2 regions of the Chroococcidiopsis sp. CCALA 051 genome follow, and region 2 is predicted to be linked to the other one. Evidence: riboswitches for the same ligand, from Rfam matches in the RefSeq annotation. Region 2 holds a riboswitch; the other holds the start of a gene.
What was found. A riboswitch is a leader RNA that binds a small molecule or an ion and turns the genes downstream of it on or off. The one in region 2 is predicted to bind cobalamin.
Positions count from the first base shown of each region.

Region 1: linked by a shared signal. The riboswitch ahead of C7Y66_RS24970 (sirohydrochlorin chelatase) and the one ahead of C7Y66_RS01895 (HupE/UreJ family protein) in region 2 are both predicted to bind cobalamin.

Region 1 covers NZ_PYCI01000137.1:449-7,303, reverse strand. The annotation lists gene glgA (glycogen synthase GlgA) at 1-1,133, opposite strand, end outside; gene hemC (hydroxymethylbilane synthase) at 1,220-2,209, opposite strand; gene C7Y66_RS33105 (hypothetical protein) at 2,310-2,435, shown strand; gene C7Y66_RS24975 (Spy/CpxP family protein refolding chaperone) at 2,425-2,871, shown strand; cobalamin riboswitch at 3,005-3,207, shown strand; gene C7Y66_RS24970 (sirohydrochlorin chelatase) at 3,245-4,240, shown strand; gene sipA (regulatory protein SipA) at 4,335-4,625, shown strand; gene C7Y66_RS24960 (peroxiredoxin) at 4,661-5,218, shown strand; gene C7Y66_RS24955 (hypothetical protein) at 5,286-5,762, shown strand; gene C7Y66_RS24950 (hypothetical protein) at 5,854-6,414, opposite strand; partial or broken gene C7Y66_RS24945 (HpsJ family protein) at 6,584-6,855, opposite strand, start outside.
Region 2 covers NZ_PYCI01000005.1:12,453-29,164, reverse strand. The annotation lists gene C7Y66_RS01915 (PAS domain S-box protein) at 1-1,625, opposite strand, end outside; gene C7Y66_RS01910 (response regulator) at 1,625-2,080, opposite strand; gene C7Y66_RS01905 (ATP-binding protein) at 2,184-4,499, opposite strand; gene cobW (cobalamin biosynthesis protein CobW) at 4,736-5,806, opposite strand; gene C7Y66_RS01895 (HupE/UreJ family protein) at 6,068-6,736, opposite strand; cobalamin riboswitch at 6,758-6,971, opposite strand; gene C7Y66_RS01890 (hypothetical protein) at 7,162-7,356, shown strand; gene C7Y66_RS01885 (ABC transporter ATP-binding protein) at 7,364-9,115, opposite strand; gene C7Y66_RS01880 (hypothetical protein) at 9,267-9,611, shown strand; gene C7Y66_RS01875 (hypothetical protein) at 9,608-9,835, shown strand; gene C7Y66_RS01870 (MFS transporter) at 9,876-11,132, opposite strand; gene purM (phosphoribosylformylglycinamidine cyclo-ligase) at 11,302-12,333, opposite strand; gene C7Y66_RS01860 (septal ring lytic transglycosylase RlpA family protein) at 12,820-13,878, shown strand; gene C7Y66_RS01855 (bifunctional pantoate--beta-alanine ligase/(d)CMP kinase) at 14,052-15,689, shown strand; gene C7Y66_RS01850 (TIGR02281 family clan AA aspartic protease) at 15,686-16,210, opposite strand; gene petE (plastocyanin) at 16,677-16,712, shown strand, end outside.

The sequences.
Region 1 (6,855 bases), on a different contig from region 2:
CGACGCACAATCGGCACGCAACCGTAACGCAACGCCATCATTTGACTGATACCGCAGGGTTCAAATCGACTTGGCATCAAGAAGGCATCGCTACCAGCATAAATACGACGGGCAAGGGCATCATTGTAGAGTAAATACGTTGCCATCCGCCCGGGAAAACGCGATGCCATTTGCCATAATTGAGTTTCGTAGTAGCGATCGCCCGTGCCTAAAATAATAATTTGGGCATCGGTATACGATAGAAATCGATCCAAAATTTGGATTGCTAAATCGATGCCTTTCTGTTCTACTAACCGCGTCACCATTCCCACTAAAAAGGCTTTAGAGTTAACTTCTAAACCCACTTCTTCTTGAATGGCAACTTTATTTGGTCTTCGGTTTTCTAGCGTTGCAGTTGTAAAAGATTTAGCAATATATTTATCGTTTTCTGGGTTGTAAACATCAACATCAATTCCGTTAACAATACCCCATAATTTACCGCTAATAAAAGACATTAAACCTTCGAGAGTTTCGCCATAAGCTGCCGTTTGAATCTGTTTGGCATAAGTTGGAGAAACTGTATTCACGCGATCGGCAAATTGCACCGCCGCTGCCATTGTATTATGTCCTTGCATGTACCAAGGACACCACGTAATCTTCTCTAAATACCAGCGCCAGGGACCTTGATAAGCCAAGTTATGAATTGTAAATACGCTGGTAATATCAGGCGATTGGTGCATCCACACGGGAATCATCCCTGTATGCCAATCGTGACAGTGGACAATATCGGGTTTCCAATAGTTCCAGCAAAATTCTGCTGCGCCGTTAGCAAACAAAGTGAAACGCCAGTGTTCGTCTTCCCCAGAATAAATGCGACGGGGTGCAAATGCCGGATGCCCGAATAAATACAAGGGGACATCAGTTCCAGGCAGCACGGCTTCGTAAACCTTAAAATCCTGAAACATGGCAGCTCCAGACCAGATTGGATCTTGGGGAATCTCCATTTTGTCTGGTAGAAAGCCATAATAGGGCAGAAAAATTCGCACGTCATGCCCCATTTCTCTAAGAATTTTCGGTAACGCTCCGACGACATCGCCCATTCCGCCAACTTTGGCGACTGGCGCTGCTTCTGCGGCAACAAACAAAATTCGCATGTTTAGTGAGTAGTGAGTGGTGAGTAGATTGGTAAAGGTCGCTCTGTATAGAGACGTTACATGTAACGTCTCTATACGTAACGTCTCTACAATACCTGTCCGCGTTGAATTTGCGCGAAGATTTCGGCTAGTATCTCTTGCGCTCCTTGTTGACGAAGGCGTTGGGCTAATTCGATGCCAAGCTTTTCTGCCTCTGTAGGCGCACCAGTTACGGTATCTTTAACCAATCTTTGCCCGTCTAAACTAGCTACCATACCCGTGAGAGTTAGCACATCTCCCTCAAGGCTAGTGTTAACGCCAATAGGTACTTGACAGCCACCTTCTAATTCCCGCAAAAAGGCGCGTTCTGCAAGAGCGCGATCGCGTGTGGGTACGTCTTCGATCGCCTTAATTAAAGATAAGACTTCTTCGTCACCCGCACGACATTCTATTCCTAAAGCGCCCTGTCCGACAGCGTGCAAGGAGATTTCTGCTGGAATGACCCGATCGACGCGATCGCCTAATCCTAGTCTTTGTAGTCCCGCTACTGCCAATACTAGGGCATCATATTCTCCAGCATCGAGTTTTTGCAGGCGTGTAATTACGTTACCACGCACATCTTTAAATGCTAGGTGGGGGAAGTGATAGCGTAGTTGTGCCAGTCTGCGTAAAGAGGAAGTCCCGATGACGGCTCCTTCTGGCAATGTATCGAATTGTTTATCTTTATACTTAGAATGTAATACTAAAGCATCTGCCGGATTTTCTCTTTCTGTGACCGCTCCCAACATCAACCCTTCCGGTAAGCGAGTCGGCAAGTCTTTCAGGGAATGTACGGCAAAATCAATTTCCTGATTGAGCATCCCCACTTCTAACTCTTTAGTAAATAACCCTTTATCACCAATCTTGGCAAGGGCAACGTCGAGAATTTTATCCCCTTGAGTAGACATGGTGTGGACTTCAAAAGTGCGATCTGGAAAAGCTTTTTGCAGTTGTTCTTGCACCCAATAAGTTTGAACTAAAGCCAATTGGCTCTTGCGCGAACCGATGCGAATTGTGCGGGTAGGGCTGGAAACCGTGGGTGAGGCGTTAGAGGACATACTAAAGCAGCATTTATAGCTTAAATCTGAGTCACTCGATCTAGACTACCGCAGGACTGCACCCAGTGGTCAGTGACCAGTGACCAGTGACCAGTGACCAATGACCATCATGACTAAAGTAATAGTTAAATTCGTTACTTTCTCCACAGGCGATCGCGGTTTTTCGATTTTTATGATGGTGATATCAAATCTTAGAAACGCCAGAGAACGCTACCATGCAATTTAAACTTATCCCTTTATTAGCCAGCGCGATCGCCTTGAGTATTGCCACCGTACCGCTAGCAGCTCAAGCTGAACCCGTTGCACCAAGATTGCAAATAGCCCAAGCTCAAGATAAAATTCCACCTCGACTTGAAAAACTGGGGCTAACTCAGGAACAAAGAGATAAAATTGCCGAAATCCGTCGCAATACTCGCACCCAAATCGAAGCAGTTATGACACCAGCACAGCGGGAACAACTCAAAACCGTTAGAGAAAGCAGACAACGCCGTCGCGAAGCGTTAGCTTCTCTCAACCTAACTCCAGAGCAGAAAACCAAAATGCAACAAATTCGTCAATCTGCCAAATCTCAGTTTGATGCAGTATTAACCCCACAACAGCAACAACAACTACAGCAAATGAGACAAGAACGAGGCTGGAAGGGACGAAGAGGCGAACTCTAAGAAAGTCAAAAGTCAAAAAATTCAAAAGTCAAAATCAACTGCTCCCTGCTCCCTGATAACTGGTCGCTGGTCACTGGTCACTGGTCACTGGTCACTGATACCCCCTCCCCCAGTATTTTTGTTGTAGGTCAAATCAGTTAAGATATCTAGGCACAAGTGAACTGTAATAGCATAGGGAAACATCGGTGTAAGTCCGAGGCTGTGCCGCAGCTGTAAACGATTTTGTCACTTGTCATTTGTTACTTGTTATTTGTTGCTCTAACTGCAAATGACAAATGACTGATGACCGATGACGAATAGTAAGCCAGAATGCCTGTGCTGTTATCCGCTCACGCTATTTCCTGCGTTGCACGGGAAAGGAGCTAAAATCTCAATGCTTAGCGATCGCCATTTAACTCCGTTGGAAGATAGTTCTTTGCAATTACCACCTCTGCCGCTACAGCGTCCTCTATTACTGATCGGTCATGGAACTAGAGATGAAGCTGGACGGCAAAGCTTGCTTGGTTTTGCCTCTGCATACCAAGCTTTAGATACCTCTAGACCAGTTCTCCCCTGCTTTCTGGAATTGACAGAACCAACAATTCAGGAAGGAGTAGATCGATGCGTCGAGAAGGGTTTTACGGAAATTTCCGTGCTGCCAATTTTGCTGTTTGCCGCACGGCATAATAAATTTGATGTCACCAACGAACTCGATCGCGCTAGAGCCAGACATCCGCAGCTTAAATTTTACTACGGACGGCATTTTGGGATTACGCCCGGAATTCTCGATTTGTGGCGATCGCGTCTAGCAGAAATAGACCATCCTCAAATTCAGCGTGCAGATACCGTATTATTATTTGTCGGTCGCGGTTCTAGCGATCCTGATGCTAATGGCGACGCTTGCAAGCTCGCCCGCATTCTCTGGGAGGGTAGTGGCTATTCTACCGTAGAAACCTGCTTTATCGGCATCACGCACCCGCGCTTAGAGGTAGGTTTCCAACGCGCTTTACTCTATCAACCCAAACGAATTGTCGTTCTACCTCATTTTCTCTTCACGGGTACGCTCGTTAAAAAGATTTTCGATGTCACTGCTCAACAGCAACAGAAATATCCCCAAGCTGAAATTACTTGTTTGCCAGAAATAGGACTGCATTCTCACCTATTTACCATTCTCAGAGAAAGAGAAATCGAAACTCATTTAGGTCAAGTCCAGATGAATTGCGAGATGTGTAAATTCCGCCTAGCGGCTGTAGCGGGTGATACGCATTCTCATAGCCACGACCATCATCACCACGACCATCACCATCATCACCACGACCATCACCACCCAGCTGTAGATCCTTACGCTAATGCGGTAGACTATCATCAAAAAATCTGGCAAGTTCCATAATGGATTTGGTAATAGGTAATGGGTAATAGGTAATTGGTAGTTGCTCCCCTGCTCCTCTGCTCCCTGCTCCCTGCTCCCTGCTCCCTACTCGCTCATGACAAAAGAATTCACCATAGGCGAAACAGTCCGAGTTATCGCCTTGCCACCTTACATTAAAACCGCCGAGCCGATGCCGATGCTGCGTCCTCCCGATACAATTCGTCTGCGGGAAGAAGGGATAGTTACGGATCGCCGTCCTGGGGGATATTGGGTCGTCCGGTTCGATCGCGGTACTTTTCTACTCGATAGTCAATATATTGAGAGCATCACATCAGAAGCAGAATCACCACCTGCATCTCATGTGGAACCATCTTCGCCTGCGGATGCCGATCGCAGCGATGACTAATGTAAACTTATGTTAACTGACTTGCAGTTGACATCATGATATCTCGTCGTACTTTTTTAACCTCTGTTTTTGCGTGTTGCTTGTCTATTTTGGCTTGGTGTCATTTTGCTACCCCAGCCTTAGCGCTTGGGGGTAAACTACCACCAGTGAACCAACCCGCACCGCAATTTACCCTACCTACCAATACGGGAGATGGAGAAGTTTCCCTTTCCGACTTGCGCGGTCAGTGGGTCGTACTTTATTTTTATCCCAAGGACTTTACAGCAGGCTGTACCCTAGAAGCCAAGCGGTTTCAGCAAGACTTACCCAAGTACATTGACAAAAATGCTCAGATTATTGGCGTGAGTGCTGATTCTATCGATTCCCATGCTGAATTCTGCGATTCAGAAGGGTTAAAATTCCCTCTGCTTGCAGATACCACAGGGGAAGTGAGTAAAGCATACGGTTCGTGGATTGGTGTTGTTTCGATGCGTCATAGTTTTCTCATCGACCCAGATGGGATTTTACGCGAAACTTTTGTGAAGGTAAATCCTGCTATTCACAGCACGGAAGTTCTAGCACGATTAGAGGAATTACAAAAAAACACTGCCTAAAAGCTAAAGTGTAGAGACGTGCCATGTTACGTCTCTATTTTTTTCAGCTTAGTTTTCAGCGTGTCTTATGGACTTCGAGCCGAAATACCAGCCTATTAGACGGAAAGTCAGGTATCAAGTCAGCGATCGCGAATCGATTGAAATTACCGATCGCAAACCTTTAGAAATATTACGAGATACGGAAGGATTAATCCGCCGTCAAGCTGTAGCCGCGATCGTCCCAGTTGTATCGCAGCCATTAGCAGCTAAAATCGAATCGGCTTCAGAGGTTGCGGAAGACTCGTTAAGTTTGTTAGCAGAAATCGATCTCGATGCGATTAGCGATGTGGAGTTACAGCCAGCCAGAATCTTAGTTGGCTTGAGTTTTGTTGGTTTTGGCGCACTGGCGATCGCTTTACTAACCTTGTTTATTTACACCCTGCATCCTCAACTTACCCACCAGCAACAAATTCACCAATACTGGTATCCTTACGTCTTTTTTGTCTCTTTAGGCGTGACAGGGTTGCTAACTTTAGGGCGAGAAATTATGCGTTTTACCAGATAGGGAGCAGGGAGCAGTGACCAATTACCAGTGACCAATTACCAGTGACCAGTGACCAATTACCAATTACCCATTACCCATTACCAACTACCAATTACCGCATCATCCCAAACTGACTTCCGCCACGAATCATCGATTTACTATTAGCATCAAGATCGATCTGACATTGAGTTGGAATAGCAGTGAAGTCACAAGTGTAACTAGCTAAAAGCTGCTTTTGCTCGTTGAAAACTCTCAGATTGTAGCCGCGATCCATAGCATCAGTACCAAAATGATGCACGAACTCGTATTGTTGAATATAGTCTAAAGAATTCCAATTTTGCCGTTTTACTTGCAAGTCGATGCGTCCTGAATCGCCATTTTGTTGAGCGGGATAAGCCAGCCAATGACTCAGCAAATCTCCACCAAACTGCTCTTTTGCCCACCACAGACTGGGAGTTGTCACAGTGTCTTGAACAGTGTCTTGAGGTGCAGTATTTGGAGCGATCGCGCGATCGTTTTGGTCAATTGTCGCTCGCGTTAAACCCAGTTCTAGCAGAGCTTGAGAAGGCTGAGCCGTAACTATTTGTAACGTTGAGTTTGAGTTTGGCAATGGCGCGATCGCCCCCAAGCTTATTCCCAGTAATATTCCTGACGATTTCCAGAATGAATTCATCACCCTTGCTGCTGGCTGCTACTTTAACTTGTATCTCGACTTTATTAACATAATTTCTGCTTAGTGGCAAGTAAATTTGTTATTGGAAAAGTTGGCGGTGATGGTAGTTGGTAGTTGGTAGTTGCTAAGAAAGTGGTGCGTGGTTACTGGTTACTGATCACTGCTCCCTTTAACTTCGATTGACAATTTTGCGGGTTTTCTGCCAAATAACTAGAAAGAAAGTTCCAGAGATGAGCGCTCCCAAGGATATTTTGATTGTATTTTTGATTTGCGTTCCAAGATTATTTTCGCGGCTAGCTGCTTGGGCTTGAAGCGATCGCTCGTTCTGAGACAAGCTAGCCAGCAACTGCTGTTTGACTGCTTCTGGATTTTCTATTGTTGGCGGAGTAGCTTGTGGATTGAGTTGGCTTAAAATTGCCGATACATCTGTTGAAGTTTGAG
Region 2 (16,712 bases):
GTTTCTAGCGTGCGTTGGATACGTTCTTGACTGCGACGTAGTTCTATCTCTACCTGCTTGCGTGCGGTAATGTCTTGAGCCGTACCGAGAATTTGCTGAACCGAACCATCGCTGTTTCTGGTAAACACGCTTTCTCGGCTGCACAGCCACCGCCATTCACCGTTAGCGTGCTGCATTCGGTACTCGAATTCCAGAACTTCACGATCTCCAACTCCATCGAATCTTTGTAAGTGTGCGGGCAATAAAGCAAGATCTTCAGGGTGCATCAGGCTTTGCAATCCCACCGTTCCGAGTTGGCAAATTACTTCTGGCGTATACCCAAGCACTTCAGTAACTTGTCGATTTATATAGACATTTCGCCGCTCTTTTAAATCGTGAATATATAAGATGTCAGGGATAGTCACGGCAATTTGCTCGATCAAATGCCGAGTCTCTCGCAATATCATTTCTGCTTGCTTGCGATCGCTTATGTTGCGTTGAATGGCGACAAAATGAGTGTACTGCCCTGCGGCATCCGCTATGGGTGTAATGCTAATCTCTACCCAAAATTCCGAGCCATCCTTACAATAATTAATCAGTTCTTCTTGTACTGGCTTTTTGGCTTGTAAGGCATCCCGAATACGTTTGAGTGCTGCTTTATCGGTTTTAGCACCTTGGAGAAAACGCGGCGATCTGCCTACAACTTCTTCACAGGTATAGCCAGTTAAGTCAGTGAATGCTTGATTCACATATACGATTCGCGGTCCTGGCTCCTCTAAAGGAGCGATCGCGGTTATGATGACGGCATCGTTAGCATTGACAACGACAGATTCTAGTAATCGCAAACGTTCTTCAGAGCGTTTGCGATCGGTGATATCTCGCCAGGAAGCCACAAAACCATCGCCCAATTTGTTTGCTCGGATATCAAAGGCTCTGGTTAAATATTCTTGGTTAAATCTATCTGAGTAAATTAAGTCTTCTTTTGTCAGAGGTGCGCCTGTCTCTACCACCCGACAATATTCATTAAATAATCCAGTCTCTCGATGAAAAGGCAAAATTTCACAGAGTTTTTTACCAATTTGTTCTGCTGCTGTCATGCGGTTATTAGTACAAGCTGCCGCATTCACGTACTCGACAATAAAATCTACAATTTTACCCGATTCATCACGCAAGCATTTGTAGATGCCAAAGCAATCGAGCATGTTTTCAATTGAAGTGCGGAATCTGTCTTCTCTTTGTTCTAATTGCTGTTGTAGGCGATCGCGTTCTAAAATATTATGAATTGCTAAACGAAGATTTTCTGACGTGGTTTTTCCTTTTACCAAATAGTCAGCCGCACCACTTTTCATTGCTTGCACGGCAACATCTTCATTTCCTCGTCCCGTCAGCATAATTACAGGTAATTGCATTTTACCAAATTGAGTTTTTAACTCGCATAAAAACTCAATACCGTCAATATCCGGGAGGTGAAAGTCTAACAAAATAGCATCTGGCTGTACTAGTTTGCATACTTCTAGTCCATTCTCACCATAATCTGTTTCTAAAAATATGTAATGGTAGCGATCGTCAGTAAGTAAGAAGCGACGGTATGTTTCTCGATCTTCAGGAGAATCATCAACGATGAGAACTGTTCTCTCAAAACTCATCAATACCTCCTCCTATGAGGTAGAATCACGACTTCAAACCAATATTGAATGAGAATTTGAATCGTATGCATTAATTTTTTCACATCCATTGGTTTAATGATGTAGCCATTCACGCCATAGCGATAACAGACCTCCACGTCTTTTGGATTAGAAGATGTTGTAAATACTACAATAGGAATTATTTTTAACTCCTCGTCTTGCTTGATCTGTTCCAGTACTTCCCGTCCATCTGTACCTGGTAGATTTAAATCAAGGACAATAATTGCTGGACGAACTACTCGCTCTAGATCGGCGTACTCGCCATCATGATATAAATAGTCTAATGCATCGTCACCATCAATACAGCGATGAATAGGATTGAGAACGGATAACTGCCGCATTATCCGCCCGAAAGCTTCAAAATCTTCATCGCTATCTTCAATTAACAGCAATGGTTGGGTCGATCTACTAGTCATACGTTCAACTTGAGTTGCTAATTTGAAAGAAGTGACCATTATTTCGTACCATTTTTGTCATTTGTCACTGGAAGCTGATAACTGATAACTGAAATACGTAGTATTAACCGTGCAATGTAAAATAAAACGTACTACCTTCTCCATAAGTTGATTCCACCCAAATTTTCCCGCCATGACGCTCTACAATTTTCTTCGCAATGGTTAAACCAGCGCCTGTTCCACCTCCATATCGATTCGGTGCATGTAATCGCTTAAATATGCGAAAAATAGTCTCTAAATGCTTTTCTCTAATTCCAATACCGTTATCTCTAACATAGAAAACAAAGGAATTATTTTGGCTATCGTTAGAGCTATTTTCAAACTCTAAATAGCCGATTTCTACAGATTTATCTTCTTTGTTGTTGTATTTAATTGCATTGCTAATTAAATTGCTAAAAACTTCACTAACTTGGACGCGATCGCATTCAACAATTGGTAAAGTCTGAGAAATGCGAATATTAGTTCTCTCTTCTTTCAAACTAATATTTAGTACATCAACGACGTTACTAACCAATTCATTCAAATTCGTTTTCTGGAACGAAAGTTCTATCCTTCCTAACCGCGAGAAGTGAAGTAGAGATTCAATCAAATCCTCCATTCGCTGCGTCAAACGTACCAAAGTTTGCAGTTTAAGCGCTCCGTCTTCATTCAGAATATCTGCATAATCTTCAAGCAGAAAGCTAGAGTAGTTATGAATTCCTCGTAACGGCTCTTTCAAATCGTGGGAAGCAATATACGCAAAGGCATCAAGCTCGCTATTAGTCCGTTCTAACTCACTATTAATTCGTGCTAATTCCGCTGCTTTACGCAGCACAATACCTACAATTGCACTTCTCAGTTCTACTGCTACATCAATTTCGCATTGTTGCCAAGGTAGAGATTTTAATTTTACTGTTTCTTGCCACAATTCAAAAGATTTACGCGGGGATAAGCGTAAACTTCCATCTTGTTGTATCTCAACTGGTTTATGAGGATTACCACCCCAATTCACAGTTTGAATCACTTCAGGACGAAACCAAAGAATGTAATCATTTTGACTTTTGGAGATAGCCGTTGCTAACAAACCACTCGCACTATCTTTAAATTTTGTCGCTGGTTGATAAACTTTTGGCAGCGAGTCCGTGCAGTATACGTCATTATGAATTTGAGGTTCAAGCCATTGAATTAATTCTTGAATTTCTGTTTCACTGGGTGTTTTACCAACTAGCCATACCTGACTGTCTGCACAAATAGCAGCTCCCTCGCTAGCAGTCAACTCTAATAAATTGATTCGATTTTGGAGTAAACTCTCAACAAAATTTTCGTCTTGAGGAATAATTTCAACAAATTTTGATAAGATTGAATTGAGTTTAATCTTGTAGTCCATGCCTTCATTATCTTCTTTGGTAGCCAGTTCCAAAGACATGACTTGACCCAAAAACTCGCAAGCAGTACGGACTTCACAAGTGAGATAATTAGCTGCGGAATGATGGCAGGCAATCAATCCCCATAATTTTTTATTTTTCACCAAAGAAATAGACATAGAAGCGCCGACCCCCATATTTTTTAAATACTCAATATGGATCGGAGAAACGCTACGTAAAATACTAAGACTCAAATCCAAAGTCTTATTGTTATCTGAATCGGTAGAAATAATTTCTACAGGTTCGTAATTGACATCGGGAACGAGTCGGAGGAGATTTAAGGTATAAAGATGCTTGGCTTGCTTAGGAATATCGGAAGCAGGATAGTTTAAGCCAAGATAAGAAGTCAAATCTTCGCGTTTATCTTCCGCTATAACCGTGCCAGCACCTTCAGAATTAAAACGATAAACCATGACGCGATCGAAGTTCGTCAGTTTTCTGACTTCTTTCACAGCAATTTGGCACATCTCTGCTAAAGTATGTACCTTTTGCATCCGATCGATCGGGTTTTTGACTAAATGATAAAAATCAAAAAAGTCTCTACTTTTATTCGTTCTTCTTGGTTCTATTTCTAGAACCAGTAAATTATCTATATTGCGATGAATAATTCCATCAAAAACTAAAGTTTTGTTTTGAGCTTTTATGGCTATTTTTAAGGGGTTTACACTATCAAATTCCTGCGATAAACATTGTTTTATCGAATTAATATGCTTTAAATTGAGTAGATTACTTAATGGTTTATCTAGTAATTCTTGAGCTGAAACTTGAATGATATCGGAAACATTCTTGCTAACTTGTAAAACGATTAAGTCAGGTTCTTGTAGGACAAAAAGTATACCGTGAGGCTGGATAGAACCAGGAATCTGAATCGGTTCGCGATCGCAATTCGTCAAATCAACCGTTTCGGCGATCGTCAACTCCTCCAATTGTGACGCACTGGCGTTGTCTCGATCTAGCGATTCTAATGACCAGTCCATACAATTCAACCTGATAGTTAGGCTGCTACAATCCCATGCTATAGGATTATTTCTATAAGCATAGAGTAATAGCTCAGCTTATTGTATCATCCTCTATACAATGGTCATTTAAGATACAAAATTAAGATATTCTTAATTCTTTTAACTATAGATAAATCGTTATTGTTCTTGAAGATTGAACGCAATACATAGTCTGTTAGGGTGTGCGATCGATCCACCCTAACAAGAGTGCAATTTTAGTTCGGCAAAGCTACTAATTGAGATTCAATTGTAGTAGGATTGAGACTGCGACCGATAAAAACCAATCGAGTTTGCGGCATTTCTTCAGGTTGCCACAAGCGATCGTAAAATTGGTCAAATCGCGTCCCCACGCCTTGTAAAACCAGACGCATTGGTTTATTTGCAACAGCGACAAAACCTTTAATCCGATAAATATCTTGTTCTTTTGCTAATACTTGCAACTGGTTTTGTAAAGCATTAGGTTCAAATGTGCGATTTAACACAACATGGGTTGAAGTAATTTCTTCTTCGTGTTCGTGGTCTTCTTCCGTGTCGTGATGGCTAGGACGATTGGACAAATCATCTTCAGCCGCAGCTTGAAAACCCAACAAAATTGTAGGATCGATTTGACCGCGATCGCTTGTTACCATTTTTACCTGTCGCGGTAGTTCTTGTTGCACCAACTTTAAAACTTCGGCTTGCGTTGTTGCATCAATCAAGTCAGTTTTATTCAATACAACTAAATCTGCACAAGCCAACTGGTCTTCAAATAATTCCTGTAATGGGGTTTCGTGTTCTAAACTCTCATCTGCCTGTCTTTGCAACTCAATCGCCTGCGGATTGCTAGCAAACGTTCCGGCGGCAACAGCAGCACAATCTACCACCGTCACCACTGCATCCACCGTAGCAGCATTGCGGATCTCGTGCCAGCGAAAAGCTTTCACCAATGGTTTTGGTAAAGCTAACCCAGAAGTTTCGATCGCAATACAATCTATACTATCTCGGCGTTTTAATAACTCCAGCATCGTCGGCAAGAATTCCTCTTGTACCGTACAGCACAGACAACCATTTGTTAATTCCACAATCTGAGGCAAATCTTCCGTTCCGACTCCCGAATTGTCGCTTGTCTCTTCTGGACAAACCTGGCAAGATTTCAATAATTCCCCATCTATCCCCAACTCGCCAAACTCATTGACTAAAACAGCAATGCGCCGTCCCTGATTATTTTGCAACAAATGACGGATGAGAGTTGTTTTGCCGCTGCCTAAGAAACCAGTAACGACTGTAACGGGAATTTTTGTAGCCATTGGATTCTAATTGAAATTAGCCTGCGATCGACAAACAGCATTGTCTCACAAGTATTGAGGGAGTGGGGAGCTATCAGTGACCAGTGACCAGTGACCAGTGAGCATTCTCAATTAGTATTCAGACCCGCCTCGAACTTAAGTCTGAGGCTAACAGCAAAAGTCTACTTCAGTAGACTAGAAATCAATCGTAGTCGGCTTTATCCGACTTGAGCTATAAGCCAGTGAATTAATTCACTGGCGGCGATTGCCACTACTTAACTTTTAACCCATCACCGAGGAAGTCAAGAATACCACGCCGATCGCACAGATTGCTAAACCAGATAATCTTAACCAAGCAGGACTAGAATTAGCAGATTTCTGCAATGCTAAATTTCCTACTAAAAAGGCAACTAAAGCAACACCATATTGGATTAGAGTAAAACCCAACAAGTAGGCAAATAGAGGAAACATTTGCGCCCCGATAATAGCTTCTCCGTAAGCGTAACCGTGAAACAATCCCGCGATCGCACCCAACCCCAACGTTATCAACCAATGAGGACGATCTCGCCACACCAGCATTGCCCCAAAGATAATAACAGAAACAGCGATCGCGACCTCAGCCGCAGGTAAATCGATTTGGAAGACGTGAATAACTGTCCCCAACATCGCCGCCACAACAAACCCAGCCGGAATTAAAGCACCGCGCCGTTGTCCGACTGCAAGTAATCCAATTGCCACGACAAAAGCTAAATGATCTAAACCGATAACAGGGTGAGCCAGTCCTGACAAGAAACCTTCAAATAAATTTACCGGAGTCTTGCCACCAATCGCGTGATGGGCATACGCTGGTTGGGGTATGGCAAAAAATGCGATCGTTAAAGCGGTTGCAATTAACCCTAAGTAGCGCCAAAATAGTTGCAAAATTTGAGACATCAAAACTTTAGACATCATCCGTACCTCGCGAAGGATGTGAGTTAAACAATTTCTATCGGTGGGTATTCTGACTCATGCGGGAGTCGGGAATCGGGAATCGAGAGTCGGGAAATTCTGAGCAAAAATTACCAACTACCAATTACCAACTACCAACTACCAATTACAGTTGCGGGACAGCGCCGGACTTACACCGAACTTTCCCCATTACCTCTAGCAGCTGCTCCCTGCTAGAACCGACTTGATTGAGGAGATTATCATACCACCAGATCGCATCCTTAGAGAGAGGTGAAACTGTTCTTAATTTTGCTCAACTAAAAAAATTGGGTAGAAAGGCAAAATTATCTAGCTATGACCGAGCGTTGGAAAAAGCTACCAAAAATGGAGATACTATACTGTTGCTATCAGCATAAAACTTACATTAAACAGCAATTAAATTGAAAGAAATGGAAGACTCTCAATTCGTTATTTTCATCGTCTTTGGTTGTATCTGGGTTGTGATGGGAACTGCGGGTGTAATCGCATTGCTAAAATCTGACGGTCAAGAAATTCGTTTTGGTAAATGGGGATTGATAGTCGCTCTACCAATTATTATCCCCATCATCATTGCACTTGCTTTTGGCGCGTTCTACTACAACTAGTTCCGGTTTACTGCAAAATCTCTTGTAATTGGTGCTGGTTCCACAAATTTTGATATAACCCTGGTTGTTGAACTAGTTCTTCATGCGTGCCAGATTGGACGATCGCACCCCGATCCATTACCAAAATCCTGTCAGCAGTAGCCGCAGCTGATAGCTGATGAGAGATAAATATCACAGTTTTGCGATCGGTTCCCGTGGAAAGATTATCTAAAATCGCTGTTGCAGTCTGATTGTCAACGCTAGATAAGGCATCGTCTAAAATTAGTACCGGAGCATCGACAAGCAAAGCTCTAGCAAGCGCTGTACGCTGTCTTTGTCCACCGGAAAGGGTAATCCCTCGTTCGCCCACAATTGTTTCGTATTGCTGCGGAAAATTGAGAATCTCAGGATGAATTTGAGCTTGCTTGGCGCAGTATTCTACATCAGATTGTTCTGCGAGCGGATCGCCATAGCGAATATTATTTTTAATTGTGGTACTGAAGAGAAAACTATCTTGTGGTACGTAGGCGATCGCGCGACGTAAATCTTTCAATGTAATTTGGGTAATATCTTGTCCATCTAAAAATAGTTGTTCTGAGGCAATTTCTAATAGATGAGGTAAAGCATTGGCTAAAGTTGATTTTCCCGCACCAATTGGTCCTACAATTGCGACTGTCTCCCCTGGTTGAATCGAAAAACTGACATTTTTTAGGGATGGCGTACTAGAACCAGCATATGTATAGCTCAAATTGCGTGCTGTTAACTTTCCTTTTATTTCTTCTTTTGGTATTGAAATTGCGTCGGGTGTATCGTAAATCTGAGGTTTGACTGCCAGAACAGATTCAACGCGATCGATACTGACTTCTCCTCTTTGATAAGCTGTAATGGTAAACCCAAGTAAAGCGGTGGGAAAAACGAGTCTTTCGACATAAAGTATGAGTGCTATAAAATCACCAACACTTAAACTGTTATTTGCAATTTTTCCCGCTCCAAACCACAATAATAAGAGCAGACTAACGTAAGAAAAACCTCCAACTAGGGGAAACAAAGTATTACGAGTTTTGGCGAGTTTTAAATTTGCCCCTAATAACCTGGAATTATTTTGCCGAAAAGCTAGGCGTTCGTTTGTTTCTTGAGCGTAGATTTTAATTAATGCCATCCCGCTCATATCTTCTTGAATTAATTCGCTAATGTCAGATAGTTCTTCTTGGACTTCTGCTTGTTCGTTACGGAGGCGATCGCTAAATAACTGTACCACGATCAACATCACTGGATAAATTGCTACAGCAGCAAGAGTCAGTTCGACATTAATTTGTAACATGAAAGGTAGCGTCAACGCATAAGCAAAGATCGTGTTGACAATACTCAGCACTGCAAAACCTACCAACCGCCGAATATTTTCGACATCACTCGTAGCGCGGTTGATCAAATCTCCCGCTGTATTTGTGTTGAAATAGGTAGGTTCCAGCTTCAAAAGATGTTGAAATAGCTTTTGTTTCAAGTCAAATTCGACTTGTCGTCCTGCACCAAACAGGGCAATCCGCGATACCATGCGGATTACCCACATGACAGAACTCAAAACAATTATCAATCCGACAAACTGTAAGACTTGGTCGAACCTAAATTCTCCCTGAAGGCGCTCGATAATGTCGCGAATTAATAGTGGAATGTATACTCCGACGGCGTTTACTACAAATAAAGCCACAACCCCTAAGAGAACTTGTTTCCAGTGGGGACGCAGGTAATTGAGGAGTTTAGAAAAGCGAGAACGTTGAGCCATGACCGCCGCGTGAAGGACTTTGCTGATTCTAGAATTATTGCAGTTATAGTTGTCGTCTGGCTGTTGGGGGAATTCGTAGGGGTTAGCTCGCGCTGTTCCACGCAGAAGATGACATACTGGCATAGGCTGTTACTACTACAGGATCTAGCCTATGGCAAATTTACCTGACGAAACTATAGACACAATTTTCAGCTTAAAGCGACAACTGTGGCAGCTAATTAACCAAACAACAGCAGTAGGCTGGGCAATTTTAGAGGAGTATGGCGAGACAGAACAAACAATACCTACGCTTGAACAACTTGACAATCTCAGAGAACGGCTAACAGATCCTTACTCTCGTCTGCACGGAATTCTGTTAAGGGTTGGGGAATCTCAACCACTAGCGTCCACTACTATCCTAGATTTATTAGAAATAACAATTGAGCAAGCTCAAGCAACTCTTGCAGCAGCAGATGCTAGCATTCAAGAAGTTAGAAGAGATTTGAATCTACCATGACACAGAGAATTCAACAGCCAAATAAAGATGCGTTTGCTCGGTCAGTCAATCGTTTACGTGAAACTTGCCGACAGCTTGAAGCACTGACGCTATTAATGGATGACACAATCGCTCAAATAGAAACTGAAAATCAAAAAAGTTCTCTGTATCTTTATCGCATCCAAAGGGCAAAGCAATTGTTGAATTCTCCTCTCAAGAACATAGAAGATAGGAATCAAGGATAAATAGCAAAGGTAGCTAGTTAATCTCTATATAGCTTGCTAATTAGAAGTTCGATCGCAACCGATACGGGACTTCCTGCCAGAATAGCTTAATTGCGATCGCGCCGCTAATCAACTGAATGCCACCAAAAACGGCAAGTGAGGCGCCAAATCCAAACAGCAACAGTTCCCCGAATATCAGGCTGCCAATGCCAAATCCAGCAAACAGGACAAACACTTTGAGTCCCATTGTTTGACCTAAACTATTACTATCTCCCAAGTCAGTCACGATACCCACAAATAAAGGTTGCGTCAGGTCGTACCCTAAAGATAAAACGAGAACTGCGATCGTCGTTCCAATCGGGGGAATCTCAAAAATCATCGCAATTCCCGCTAAGGCTGCCATAATTAATCCTGCTGGAACCAACCAACGCCGTCCCCAACGATCCACGGCTCGTCCAATTAGAGAACTGAGCAGCAACCCAGGAATACCATAGCCGAGAATGGTCAGACCAATGCTCAATGCATCCATGTTGTAGCGTTGCGACAAGTACAACCCCAGCCATGTATACACGCCAGAGTGGTAGATGCCGTTCCATAAAACATAGGCATAAGTCCGTTTACCGCGAAAACTGCTTAAGATCTGGCTATAGCCTCTAAATATCTGGCGAATCGTCGGTAATTTTTCTACTTTGGCTGTATCGAATAAAGCGCCGTAAAGATGCAGCCGCCAAAGGACGAAAGCAGCGAAAACAGCCGTCCCGATAAATAGCGATCGCCACCCAATAAATGGTTCGAGGATCGCGCCACCCGCAGAACCCGCTGCCATTCCCCCTTCCATAGCTGCGAAAACCAGCCCTAATTTACTACCTCGCTGGTCGAATGGAAACAAATCGCCAATTAAGGCAAACGTGAGTGGAATCACTCCACTAGCACCCAGTCCTGTCAGCAGCCGCCAAATTACCATTTGCGAAGCTGTTTGAGCTGTTGCAGTCAAAGCCGTGCAGATGACAAAAATGATGAGCGAGATGCGAATCACCGACCATCTGCCAAATCGATCTGACAGCACGCCGTAGAACAGTGCCATCAGCGCGTAAGCCAGCATATAGGCTGGAACGATAATGCCAATTTCTTGAACTGGAACGTTAAATACTTCTGCCAAACGCGGAATCAGGGGAGCGATCGTATATCCTTGCAGAAAAATTAGACCCGCCGCCAGCGAAAGTAAGGCAAATAGGCGGTTATGCTGCTTTAAGCGAATTGCGCGATCGGCTGCTTCAGCGTGAGGTAAATGCTCAAGATGTTCTTTGCGGTTTGACATTGGTTTTGAGTATTTCAACTCACTGCCCACTCTAAATGTCTAGATGCTCAAAACTTAGCAACTAGGCTGAGAGAGTCAGAGCCAAAAATTGGCAGAGCAATGATCGTCATAAAAGTTAAAATTTCATGACAATTATATTATCATCACCTGCTTTTCTACCTTGAGAATTTCAGTCTTTAGGTATACCCTCAACGGTTCCACCACCAGCAATGACTTCTCCAATGACAAACCCCTCGACATCCTGAGAGTCAAACCACCGCAGCGTCTCTTCTACAGCTTGAGGAGGAACGATCGCCACGTAGCCAATCCCCATATTAAAAGTATTGAACATCTCTTTTTGACTGACTCCACCAACTTTCGCCAGCCACTGAAATACTGGGGGAGTTGTCCAACTATTCACATCCACGCGAATCGATTGCCCTGCACCCAGACAACGGGGTAAATTTTCCGGTATTCCTCCACCCGTAATATGTGCCATTGCATGAATTTCTATCCCAGAGGCGATCGCACCCAGTACGGGCTTGACATAAATCCGCGTTGGTGTTAGAAAAACTTCCCCCAAACTTTGACCGGAAAACTCTTCTGGGCGATCGCTCCAAGCATATTCCCCCACCTCAACAATTTTCCGCACCAAACTGTAGCCGTTACTGTGGACACCCTGACTGGCAAGCGCGATCGCCACATCCCCTATTTGTACCCTAGAACCATCGAGCAACTTGCTCTTTTCGACAATTCCCACACAAAAACCCGCTAGATCGTACTCTCCTGCCTGGTAAAAACCAGGCATTTCAGCGGTTTCACCCCCCAACAGCGCACACCCCGCCTTTTGACATCCCAAACTGATGCCACTCACTACTTGTGTCAGTTGCTCCGAGTTGAGCTTTCCCGTTGCTAAATAATCCAAGAAAAACAGCGGTTCTGCTCCAGAAGTCAGTACATCATTCACGCACATCGCGACTAAATCGATTCCTATCGTGTCGTGACGATTGAGCGCGTGAGAAAGTTTCAATTTTGTCCCAACTCCATCTGTCCCAGAGACTAAAACTGGCTCCGTGTAACCACTAGGGAGTTGAAAATAACCTCCGAAACCTCCCAATCCTCCAATCACTTCTGGGCGATGGGTACGATGCACTAGCTGGCGGATGCCTTCAACAAACGCCCTACCAGCTTCAACATCAACTCCTGCTGCTCGATAATCCATGCTGCCAGTTTCCTCAATGCGGCAGATAGCTCTGCTTCACGCATCAGCATTTTATCTTAATTTTGCTGCGCGACAGCATTCGCATTCTACGTGTTGCTTGAGGGCGATCGCCAATCTAAATATCACTTTATAGCTAAAAAGTTAAGTTTTAAACCAATATTTATTTACTTTTACTCTTTTTTAAGTATTTTAAGTAATATTAATTTTATTAAAAAAATAAGTTGTCTGGTTAGAGAGACAGAAAAGCTGAATTTGCCTCTCTGCAAAGATGTTATGCATCGCTTTACAAAAACTTTTTATTAAAATTAACAATTTCCCCTTGACATTACCGATCCTCAATGCAAAAACTTCGTGGTAGTCTGTTGCAGTTGAAACTTCAACATAAAAGCGTAATGAGTACGAGTTAGTGGGTTAATTTGAGACCATTCAAGTGGTGTCCCCACGTAACTTTTGCCGAAGTCGAGGAGTGCAATTCACAACGGAAGCATGAAAAAGCAAATTTTATTAACAACCGTTGCTCTGCTTACTACTGCCGTAGGCGTACCCCTGTCATGTTATGCAGAATCGCTGAATGCAGATTCTTCAAGAGATAACAGACAGGAGATCTCCTCAGCAGTGCAGGCTCAACCGCAGAATGTTGAGAAAGTAGGCGAAACCCAGTCCAGAGGCGAATCTAAAGCTAAAGAAGCCACGATCGCCAGAATCCAACCCCACGAAAGGGGCGATCGCCAAGCAGTGACGCTGTACGTGCGTAACATACCCGTACTGACATTTTTAGGCGACAAACAAGCAGCAAACGCTACCAAAGTCGGACAAACCCAAAGTGCCGAACATGCTGCTGACAAAACAACCCAAGTAGCAACCACAGGCAAGTTACCCAGCGTCGAGCCAACTTCAGCGAATAACGCCCCCATTTGGCAGGCAGCAGCAGTAGCAGCTAGACTCAACCAAATAAGTGCAGATGGTGTCGATGCCAGCAAAATTACAGTCAAATGGAACGACACTGGCAAATCTAATGCCAAAAAAGCATCAGAACGCTATGAAATTGCAATTGACGGCAAAAAACTGGTAGCAGTTGATGCAGATACCAGGCTACCAGAGCAGAACAAGAAAAAACTATCAGACGAGGCATTACAAGCCACTAACCGCTTGCGACGACTTTTAGGAAATGCTCCGCCCCTCAAAGAAGTGGCAGGAATGCCAGAACCCAAGCGATCGCAGCCACAAAATATTGCTTTCGCACCAGTGCGTGCCGTCCTGAATGGAGTTGCCTCTTGGTACGGTCCTGGTTTCCACGGCAATCGCACGGCTAACGGCGAAACTTACAACCAAAATGCCCTTACTGCTGCCCACAAAAGCTTACCCTTCGGAACGCGGGTACGAGTCACCCACGCGGGAACGGGTCGCTCAATTGTAGTCCGCATCAACGATCGCGGTCCCTACATTGGCGGTCGCATTATCGACCTCTCCGCCGCCGCCGCCCGCGTCCTCGGTATGGCTGGTTCGGGTGTTGCCCCTGTGCGAGTTGAAATCTTGGGAAGGTAGGGGAACAGTGACCAGTGACCAGTGACCAGTGACCAGTGGTTTATAGCTAGTTCTTAAGAGTCGTGAGTAAAAACACTTGCGACTTAAGACTTATGACTTCTCCTGCGTCCCTCCCCCTCTTCCGATCTGCTCTACAATAGAGTCGGGTTGAGACTAAAACAGAGGGGGTATTGGTGCGCCTGTTTGCAACGGTTGCAGCGTTACGCTGTTACTTAAGCGTGTTGAAAGCAGAAGCTAAGCGAAATCTAGCCGCTTCAGCTGAGATTACCGTCGGTTTAGTTCCGACGATGGGTGCTTTACACGCCGGACATTTAAGCTTGATGCAACGGGCGCGGCAGGAAAATGACATTGTGGTAGTCAGCATTTTTGTCAACCCACTACAATTCGCACCTACAGAAGATTATCAACAATACCCGCGTCAACTAGAAAGCGATCGCCAACTCTGCGAGCAAGCAGGCGTTGACATTATCTTTGCTCCCACTGCCGAGGATCTGGGGATTGGGGAGAGAGTAAAGGGAGACAAGGGAGACAAGGGAGACAAGGGAGTAATTACCAATTACCAACTACCAACTACCAACTACCAACTCACCCAAATTATTCCACCCCCAGAAATGACCTCAGTATTGTGCGGTGAATCGCGTCCAGGGCATTTTCAGGGTGTGGCGACGATTGTGACAAAACTATTCAATATAGTCCAGCCGAGTCGAGCGTATTTTGGTCAGAAAGACGGACAGCAGTTAGCCATTATTCGGCGGTTGGTGCGAGATTTAAGTTTGCCAGTCGAGATCGTTGGCTGTCCTACAGTGCGGGAAGCATCGGGGTTGGCAATGAGTTCTCGCAATCAGTATTTAACCCCAGAACAAAGAGAACGAGCATCATATATATATCGCGGTTTGCAGCACGCTCAAGCAGCTTTTATTGCTGGAAAGCGCGATCGCCAAACTTTATTAACAACTGTAGAGCAAGTACTTGCGCTGGCTGAGGGAGTGGCAGTAGAGTATCTGGAGTTAGTACATCCTGATACGTTACGACCAGTGAATAGAGTAGAGGAAGCAGGCACGATCGCGGTTGCCGCACGAGTAGGAACGACGCGGTTGATCGATAATATAATTTTGCGCGATCGCCAGCCGATTGTCGCCATTGATGGTCCGGCAGGAGTCGGCAAATCAACTGTATCGCGGTCGGTAGCGCGGGAGTTGGGGTTAGTCTACCTCGATACGGGAGCTATGTACCGCGCCTTAACGTGGTTGGTTCTAGAGTCGGGAATTTCAGTTACGGATCGGTGTGCGATCGCGGAATTAGCAAATCGGTGCGAAATTCAACTGGCTGCTAGCCTAGATGCAGCGCAACCCGTAAGAGTTTGGATTAACGATCGCGAAGTGACTTCAGCGATTCGTAGTTTGGCAGTAACGGCAAATGTATCTGCGATCGCGGCAATTCCAGAAGTGCGGCAAGTCTTAGTCAAGCAACAGCAGCAGTGGGGACAGAAAGGCGGCTTGGTGGCGGAAGGACGAGACATCGGCACGCAGGTTTTTCCCGATGCCGACCTGAAAATTTTCTTAACGGCTTCCGTGCAAGAAAGAGCTAAACGGCGGCAGCAAGACTTTTTAGCTCAAGGACAACCACAGGTGAGCTTGGAACAATTAGAACGGGATATCGCCGCGCGAGATTGGCAGGATAGCAATCGCGAGGTTGCGCCATTAAAAAAAGCTGCTGGGGCAGTTGAGATTATTACTGATGGTAAGAGTATTACTCAAGTCATTGCAGAAATTGTCTTGCAGTACGACCGAGTTTTTGCGAGAACCGATTAACGTGGCTGAAATTCCACCACATCTCGCCTAATCGTTACGTCATAATCTTCAAAGAAGTTCTGTCCCAATAGTGGATCTCCTTCAGTAATCGAAACTTTTGGTTCGCGAACTATAGCCTTGCCGACACTCATCGAAGCTACCTGTCCAATGGGGAATTCTACAATATCGCCATTGGCAATTTGTGCTTTGTGCGTACCAATTGGAACGACTCCTAACGCTTGCGCCATCTCAGTCGTGATGGTGGTTTGAGAAGCCCCAGTATCTAAAAGCATCTCAAATTTTTGTTGACCGTTAAAAGTTACGTCAATAACTGGTATTCCACTTTCGCGGCGCTTGATTTTTGCTTGAAATTCGCTAGCGTGAGCCGAATTTTTTTTTGGTAGACCGCAAACAGTAGATAAGTCAATTGTCTGTCCGGCAGAGTCAAGCATAAAACACCCATCTGCTTCTTGAGCGATCGCGGTTGTCTGAAATAGAGCTATTCCAGCAAGGGGAAGAAACAGCCTCAGTAATTGTTTCATATATGGTCAAATAGAAATTTTAGATAAAGCTGACAATAAATTTGTCATTGGTCATTTGGTAAAGATGAAGCACAAATGACTGGGTAGCAGCTATTGAACATCACCAAATTTATCCGGTGCGGCTGAATTGTAATTAGCAGTAGCTACTTATAGTTCTAGGAGCGCATCTCTATTTATTAAAATAAGCTTAAAATTTTGGGAATTCTTCCGTGATCCTGCTGGTCGGATTATGAAGATATTACAGATTGATTAAAAGCTGTGGCTTCGGGTTTCACCTATTGAGGCTAAAAGCAGAGGCGATCGCCTCATAGCAAACTAGTTATGGGCTACTTCCGACTGCTGCCTGCTGCTTTTAAGCCTATGTCGTGAGAGTGAGAATAAATTAGCCAGAAAGAGAATGAAGAATTAACATCCATAGTTGATAAAATTAAGTATGACAAATTGTCAAACCTGTTTGGAGAAGGTCATGAAACTATTTGCTGCAACTTTGCGGCGCTTGGGT